Regions from separate parts of the Methylobacterium sp. Gmos1 genome, predicted to be linked through region 2. Evidence: riboswitches for the same ligand, from Rfam matches in the RefSeq annotation. Region 2 holds a riboswitch; the other holds the start of a gene.

Region 1 (3,990 bases), on a different contig from region 2:
ATGCTCGCCGGCATCGCCTTCGGCGACCCGGCGCACTGGCTCGCCTGGACGATCGCCTTCTCGGTGGCGCTGGGATTTGCCGGCGCGACCCTCGACCTCGTCATCGACGGCTGGCGCATCACCAGCGTGCGGCCGCCCGAGAAGCAGGCGGTGCTGTCCTCCTGGACCGAGATCGGCTGGCGCATCGGCAACCTCGCGGCGGGCGCCGGCGCGCTGCTGCTCGCCGACCGGATCGGCTGGCGCGGCGCCTACCTCGTCATGGGCGCGCTGATGCTGGTCGGCATGGTCGCCGCCGTGTTCGCCCCCGAGCCGCCCTCGGACAAGGCGCCCCGTCCGCCCCGCGCCGGCCTCGTCGACACGGTCTGGGCGCCGATCCGCGACCTTCTCTCCCGCCTCGGCCCGATGGCGCCGGTAATCCTGCTGCTGGTCGCGGGCTTTCGCATGCCGGGCTACGTCGCGACCGCGATGGCGGTGCCGCTGTTCAAGCACCAAGGCTTCTCCAACACCGACATCGCCACCGTCACCAAGCTGTTCGGCTTCTGGATCGGCCTCGGCGGCACCTTCCTCGCCGGCGCGCTGATCCCGCGGATCGGCATGCTGCCGAGCCTCCTCATCGGCACCGTCGCGGCCTCGGCCTCGCATCTGAGCCTCGCCTACCTGGCGGCGCATGGCGGCGACGGCGGCCAGGCCTTCTGGACCTTCGCCGTCACCGTCGGCATCGACGGCTTCGCCTACGCCTTCGCGTCGGTGGTGCTCATCACCTACATGTCGACGCTGGCCTCGACCGAGCACGCGGCGAGCCAGTTCGGGCTCCTGACCTCGCTCTGCGCCTTTCCCGGCAGCGTGCTCGCCGGCTTCTCCGGCTTCATCGTCGAGCGGACGGGATTTCCCCTGTTCTTCGTCCTGACCTCGCTCATCGGCGTGCCGGTGGCGCTGCTCGCCGTCTACGTCTGGGCCAAGGTCGGCATCTCCGACGAGGCGCCGGCGAAACCCTGAACCCGGGTCAGGCGGTGCCGGGGATGCGGGCGATCGCCTTGATCTCGAAGTCGAAGCCCGCGAGCCAGGTCACGCCGACCGCAGTCCAGTTCGGATAGGGCGCCTCCCCGATCACGCTGTCGCGCACCCGCATCACCGCGTCGAACTGCGCCGCCGGGTCGGTGTGGAAGGTCGTCACGTCGACGACGTCGTCGAAGGTGCAGCCCGCCGCCGCGAGCACAGCCGCGAGCCGCGCGAAGGCGAGCGCGACCTGCGCCTCGAAATCGGGCTCCGGCGAGCCGTCCTCGCGGCTGCCGACCTGGCCGGAGACGAACAGCAGGTCGCCGGAGCGGATCGCCGCCGAGTAGCGGTGCTTGTCGTAGAGGGCCTGCCGGCCGGGCGGGAAGACGGCGTCGCGCTTCGGGTGAACCTGGGCCATGGATCGCTGCCTCGAATTGAGATACGGAACGTATGCGAAAGAGCATGGATACGCGCCGTATGTCAATTCGCATACGTGACGTATGTCGAGGAATGGAGGGGCGGGGTGGCCGGGCGACGCGCGCAGATGATGGAGGAGACGCGGGAGAAGCTGATCCAGGCCGCCCGAACGGCCTTCGCCGAGAAGGGCTTCGCGGCCGCCTCGATGGACGATCTGACCGCCGCGGCCGGGCTGACGCGGGGCGCGCTCTATCACAATTTCGGCGACAAGAAGGGGCTGCTCCAGGCGGTGATCGAGCGGATCGACGCCGAGATGGCGGCCCGCCTTCGCGTCGTCGGCGAGCGGGCCTCCGATCCCTGGCGCGGCCTCCTCGACGAGTACCGGGCCTATATCGAGATGGCGCTGGAGCCGGAGATCCAGCGCATCCTGCTCCTCGACGGCCCGGCGGTGCTGGGTGACCCGTCGCTGTGGCCGAGCCAGAATGCCTGCCTCGCCGAGACGACCCGGCGCATCCGGGCCCTCGTCGCCGACGGGGCGATCCCCCCGGTGGACGCGGAGGCCGCCGCGCGGCTCCTCAACGGCGCCTCCCTGCACGCCGCCCTCTGGGTCGCGGCGTCGGAGGCGCCGGAGGCGACGCTGGCGAAGGCGCTCGACGCGTTCGGGCGGCTGGCGGAGGGGTTGGCGCGGGCTTGAGCCCAACTTGACACCCGCCCCCGCGCCCCGCACTGTCCCCGGCTCCCAGGGGGGCCTCGCGAGGAGGCTGAGATTCCGCCGGTCCGGACCCGTCCGGGCGCCGCGGTGACCCTATGAACCTGATCCGGGTCATGCCGGCGTAGGGATGCGGGACCGGCACGGCCGCAAGGGCCGATCCAGCCGTCCTTTCGCGCATGATCTCCGCCGGACTGCCCGTCGCCCGGGAGGGGCGCGAGGTGGCCGTGATGTCGCAAGCGGAGATCGTCGGGGCGCTCCTCGATTTCATCGGACGTCCCGGCGCGACCGAGGCCGAGTTCGAGGCGCTGGCCCTGCGGGTCTTCGCCTACCAGTTCGCCCACAACGCCCCCTATCGCCGCTTCGCGCAACAGCGCGGGCGCACGCCGCTCACCGTGCGGCGCTGGCGCGACGTCCCGGCGGTACCGATCAAGGCGTTCAAGGACCTCACCTTGAGCTGCTGCTTAGCCGACGAGGCCGAGCGGGTGTTCATGACGAGCGGCACGACCGGGAGCGGGCGGGGCCGCAGCTACCACCCGACGCTTCAGGTCTACGACGCCTCGATGCTGAAGGGCTTCGCCGCCCGGATCATGCGGGGGCGGGAGAAGATCCGGATGGGGATCCTGTTCCCGGACGAGGCGGCGCTGCCGAATTCCTCCCTCGCCCATTACCTGGCGCTGGCAAAGGCGCATTTCGGCACGGACGACAGCGCGGTCTTCGTCGGCCCCGGCGGGCTCGACCTCGACGCGCTGCTGACGGCGCTCGGTCAGGCCGAGGCGTCGGGCGAGCCGATCGCGCTGCTCGGCGCGACCTACGCCTTCGTGCCGGTGATGGACGCGCTGAGCGCGCAGGGCCGCCGCTTCGCCCTGCCGGCGGGAAGCTTCCTGTTCGACACCGGCGGCTTCAAGGGCCAGTCGCGCGAGATCGAGCCGGACGCGTTCTACGACGGGCTCTCGGCGGCCTTCGGCGTGTCGCGCAGCGACTGCCTCAACATGTACGGCATGACCGAGCTGAGCACCCAGTTCTACGATGACGGCAACGCGGTCTGCCCGCCGGTGAAGTCCGGCCCGCACTGGATCCGCAGCCGCGTCGTCGATCCGCTCACCGGCCAGGACCTGCCCGAAGGCGAGACCGGCGTGCTGGTCCACCACGACCTCGCGCACTTCAACTCCGTCTCGGCGATCCTGACCGAGGATGCCGGGGTGATCGCGCCGGGCGGCTTCAAGCTCCTCGGCCGGGTCGAGGGCTCGGCCTCGCGCGGCTGCTCGGTGGCGGTGGCCGAGTTCCTGGCCGCCGCCCAGGGATGACCATCGTGGAGCAGGCCGGCCACCTGCCGGGGATCCCCGCCGAGAGCATCGGCCGGCGCGTCGTCGAGCACCGCGCCTGGGGCGAGACCGTCGCGGTGGCGCTGCCGGACCTCGACGCGGCCCAGGCGGCGGCCCTGTGCGGGCACATCCGCGCCCGCGCTCGCGACACTCTCAAGCGCATGGAGACCGCCCGGGTCGTCGCGGCGATCGACCGGGCGAGCGCCTGCCTGCTCGACCGCGCCCATCCGTTGCGCCGCAAGGCGGAAGCACTCCTGCCGGTCGTCACCGGCTACGACCGCGAGACGGTGCGGCTCGGCCTGTCGAGCTACCTGAAGACCTTCCGGCGGCCGCAGCTCATGCGCTTCCTCGCCGAGGATTTTTCCAATCCCGCCGTGCTCGACGGCTTCCAGCCGGCGGTGAAGGGCGGGTTCGTGCGGGCGACGGCGCCCGACCTGCTGCTCCACGTCTGGGCCGGCAACGTCCCGGCCCTGCCGCTGTGGAGCCTCGTCTCGGGGCTGCTGGTCAAGGCCGGCAGCATCGGCAAGCTCGCCTCCGCCGAGC
Region 2 (3,990 bases):
GAGGCGACCGAGAAGGCGCTCGCCCGCAGCCCTTTCGCCTACGTCTACGCCACCGGCGAGTGGCTGATCCTCGACCTGCGTGAGACGCCGGACGACCGCTTCAGCATCGTCCCGGAGCTCAAGGCGGCGGGCTACACCCACTACATCACCGTGCCGCTGTTCTTCACCAACGGTACCAAGAACGGCGTCACCTTCGCGACCCGCGACCCGCGCGGATTCGGCGACGACGACCTAGCGATCCTGCGCTTCATCGTGCCGACCCTGTCGGCGGTGATGGAGATGCGCGGCCTCAACGCCCGGCTCGACCACGTGCTGCGGGTCTATGTCGGCGACGGACCGCACCAGGCGATCCTCGCCGGCTTCATCCGCCGGGGCCAGGTCGAGCGGATCCGCTCGGCGATCCTGTTCGCCGACATGCGCGGCTACACCCGCCTCACGGACGCGCTGCCGCCAGAGGCCTCGGTGGAACTGTTGAATTCCTACTTCGACTGCCTGGTGCCGCCGATCGAGAGCGAGGGCGGCGAGGTGCTGAAATACATGGGCGACGGCTTGCTCGCGATCTTCCGCGAGAGCGGCGACGATCTCGGCGGCGCGGCGCAAGGCGCGCTCTCGGCCGCGCAGGCGGCGTTGCGCCGCGTCGAGGACGCGAACCGTGCCGGGCGGTTTCCCACCCGTATCGAGGTCGGCATCGCGCTTCACCACGGCGAGGCGGCCTACGGCAATGTCGGCTCGGGCGCCCGGCTCGATTTCACGGTGATCGGTCGCGACGTGAACCTCGCCAGCCGGCTTGCCAAGCTCAACAAGGTGCTGTCCGAGCCGCTGCTGATGTCGAAGCCCTTCGTCGACTTCCTGTGGGGCGACCCCGAACTGCTCGGCACCCATCCCCTCGACGGCTTCGCCGAGGAGATGGCGATCTATCGTCCGGGCAAAGGCGGCTGAGGAGCGGCTGCAGGGTGGTTGACGGCGGGCCCGTCCCCCGCCAGATAGCGGATGTTCCAGGGAGATCCCCGACAAGGGGCTGAGACACCGCTGGACCGTCCCTCGGGCCCGGTCAGCGCGGAAATCCTTCGAACCTGATCCGGCTCATACCGGCGTAGGGATTGGACAGGGTCCTCTCGGCCCCCTCGCGCATCATCCGGCCACCGGGCGCAGTCCACTCTCTTCGGGCCACCGTGGAGACGAGGGTGCAGGCGCAGACGATCGGACGGCGGGGCGGGACCCCGGACCCGGAGAGCGACCGGCTGCTGGACCGCGTCGACGTGGCGGTGATCGGCGCCGGGCTGATCGGCCTGTCGGTCGCGTGGCGCCTGGCGCGCGCCGGTCTCGCGGTCGCGGCGATCGAGCGCGGCCGAGCCGGGGACGGCGCCAGCCTCGCGGCCACCGGCATGCTGGCGGCCGCCGCCGAGCACGAGCCCGGGGGCGAGGCCCTGTCGCCGCTCTGCCTCGAGAGCCAGCGCCTCTGGCACCCGTTCCGCGACGAGCTGGAGGCTAAATCGGGCCTGTCGATCGATTACCGCCGCGAGGGCACCCTCGTGATCGCGCTCGGCCGCGACGAGGTCGAGCGCCTGCGCTTCCGCTACGACTTGCAGCGTCGCGACGGGCTGTCCGTCGAGTGGCTGTCCGGCCCCGCCATCCGGGCTCGCGAGCCGGGCCTGCGCCCGACCGTCACGGCCGGCATCTTTTGCGCCGACGACCACCAGGTCGATCCCGCCCGCACGATGGCCGCCCTGCGCCGGGCGCTTCGCGCGGCCGGCGGGCGCCTCGTCGAGGCGACCACCGTCACTGCGCTCACCCGCGAGGGCGGCCGGGTCACCGGCGTCGAGACCTCCGCCGGCTCCGTGAAGGCCGGCACCGTCGTGCTCGCCTCCGGCGCCTGGGCCGGGGAGGGGAGCCTGGTGCCCGACCTCGCCTTGCCGGTCCGCCCGCTCAAGGGCCAGTCGATGGCGTTGCAGATGACCCCGCGCAGCGGGGTCCTCTCCCACGTGGTCTGGACCGAGCAGGTCCATATGGCACCGAAGGGCGACGGCACGCTCATCGTCGGCGCCACCGTGGAGGAGACCGGGTTCGACCCGCACCTCACCGGCGGCGGGCTCTTCGCCCTGCTGGAGGGCGCCCGCCGGGCGCTGCCCGGCGTGGAGGAGATGCGGGTGACGGGAATCTGGAGCGGCTTTCGCCCGACCTCCGACGACGACGCCCCGATCCTCGGCGAGGCCCGGCCCGGCCTGGTGCTCGCCACCGGCCACCACCGCAACGGCTACCTCCTGGCCCCCGTCACCGCCGAGGCCATCGCCGGCCTGATCCTGCGCGGTGAGACGCTGCCGGTGGCGGCACCCTTTGGCCTTGCCCGGTTCGCGCCGGGACATCCCATTCAAAGCGAGACGGCATGAAGCTCTTCGTCAACGGCGAATCCCGCGATAGCGAGGCCGCCACCCTCGACGCCTTGTGGCGCCAGGAGACCGCCGACCTGGATCTGCCCGGCCCCCAGGGCTTCGCCATCGCGCTCAACGGCGCGGTGGTGCGCCAACGCGACTGGGCGACGACGGCGCTCGCCGAGGGCGACCGCGTCGAGATCGTGCGGGCGATGCAGGGGGGGTAGGGGACACGTCCGGGCCGGTCTCACCCCGACCCTGTCCCGGATCTCCCCCCTCCGACGCTCCAGTCGTCCGGGGACAGGGCAGCGGCTCGCGACAGGCCCCACGATCGCCGCGGCGCTGCGCTCCCGATGCGTTGTCGTCAGAAACCCCAGGTCCGCCACACCGACACCGCCGCTGCGACCAGCACGGCGAGCCAGGCGCCGGCGACCAGCGTCAGGACGCGCCGGCGGCCGGAGCGGGGCCGGTTGTCGTTGGCCGCGCGGCGCAGCCGGACGGCCGCGGCGGCGTAGCCGTGGGTGGACGCCGCGATCGTGGCCGGGCGGGCAGGGGCGGTCTTGCGCAGGCTCGTCATGGCGATTCGTGCTCGTCGAGCGACGAATAGCACGCGCCCGCGCGGAGCGTGAGCCGGCCGAACGACGCAAGCCGTCAGGCCGAGAGCCTGACCGGGCGGGCGGCTCTCCGCGGAGCGTGGTCGTCGATCCAGTGCGGGCTGAGCACGGCACCGTCCTCGGTCACGATCCAGGGTAGGGCCTCGGGATCCTGGCCCTCGACGGCCGCCACGAGGGCGGCGCGCAGGGTGGGGTAGCGGCGCGATTCCCGCGGTCCCGGCGCGGCGCGCGTGCCGTGCCACACCATCAGCTCGGCCGGACGCTCCATCTGCGGCATCCTCGGACTCCTCTCGCCGGACCGGGAGAGAGTGGCGGATGCCGCGTGAGGCGGCGCTTACCGGCGGATTGCGATTCGGTCATGAAGCCGCGTCACGATTCCGCCGGCGCCTCGCGGTGCGGTCGCAGCTCCGGGGCGCCGAGCTCGGGCTCGGCCTCCGCCGCGGGCTCGGTCCGGCTCTCGGCCCGGCTGGTGTCGATGAACAGGCGCGCCTCGCCCTCGCTGAGACCGAGGCTGCGCAGGGAATAGAGCGCCATGCCGAAGCCGACCTCGCGCTCGGCCATCAGCACCAGCCCGACCCTCTCCTCCTCGAGGGCGCGCCGCTCGCTGTCGCTGTGGGTGCGCACCACGGTGTCAATCCCCGGATTGGCCTCGCGGGCGATCTCGATCAGGCGGCGGGCCTGGTGCGCGTCCGGGCTCGCCACCACGAGCAGGCGCGCCCGCGCGATATCCGCCGCATCGAGGATGCCCGGCGCGCCGGCATCGCCGAACACCGCCGCGATGCCGGCAGTTCGCAGCTCCTCGACCCGGCGCCGGTCGCGCTCCACCACCACGAAGGGCAGCTCCCAGGCCGCCAGCGCCTTGCCGATCGCGCCGCCGACCCGGCCGTAGCCGATCACCACCGCGTGGCCCTCGCGGCCCTTGGCGTGGGCCGACACCGCGATCTCTTCGGTCCCGCGCTCGAACCGGGCGGCGAGGCGCGGCCGCGCCTCGACGAAGCCGCTCAGGC

Evidence for each region. A riboswitch is a leader RNA that binds a small molecule or an ion and turns the genes downstream of it on or off. The one in region 2 is predicted to bind thiamine pyrophosphate.
Region 1: it holds a riboswitch for thiamine pyrophosphate, as region 2 does, so the genes downstream of both, ACS5PV_RS05865 (LuxE/PaaK family acyltransferase) here and thiO (glycine oxidase ThiO) in region 2, are expected to answer to the same signal.

The regions. Positions count from the first base shown of each region.
Region 1 is NZ_JBSNCC010000002.1:575,116-579,105, reverse strand. It holds gene ACS5PV_RS05880 (AmpG family muropeptide MFS transporter) at 1-996, shown strand, start outside; gene ACS5PV_RS05875 (RidA family protein) at 1,004-1,414, opposite strand; gene ACS5PV_RS05870 (TetR/AcrR family transcriptional regulator) at 1,541-2,107, shown strand; TPP riboswitch at 2,155-2,253, shown strand; gene ACS5PV_RS05865 (LuxE/PaaK family acyltransferase) at 2,302-3,429, shown strand; gene ACS5PV_RS05860 (acyl-CoA reductase) at 3,426-3,990, shown strand, end outside.
Region 2 is NZ_JBSNCC010000011.1:104,767-108,756, reverse strand. It holds gene ACS5PV_RS20520 (adenylate/guanylate cyclase domain-containing protein) at 1-939, shown strand, start outside; TPP riboswitch at 989-1,118, shown strand; gene thiO (glycine oxidase ThiO) at 1,185-2,387, shown strand; gene thiS (sulfur carrier protein ThiS) at 2,384-2,596, shown strand; gene ACS5PV_RS20505 (hypothetical protein) at 2,734-2,946, opposite strand; gene ACS5PV_RS20500 (hypothetical protein) at 3,021-3,260, opposite strand; gene ybaL (YbaL family putative K(+) efflux transporter) at 3,353-3,990, opposite strand, start outside.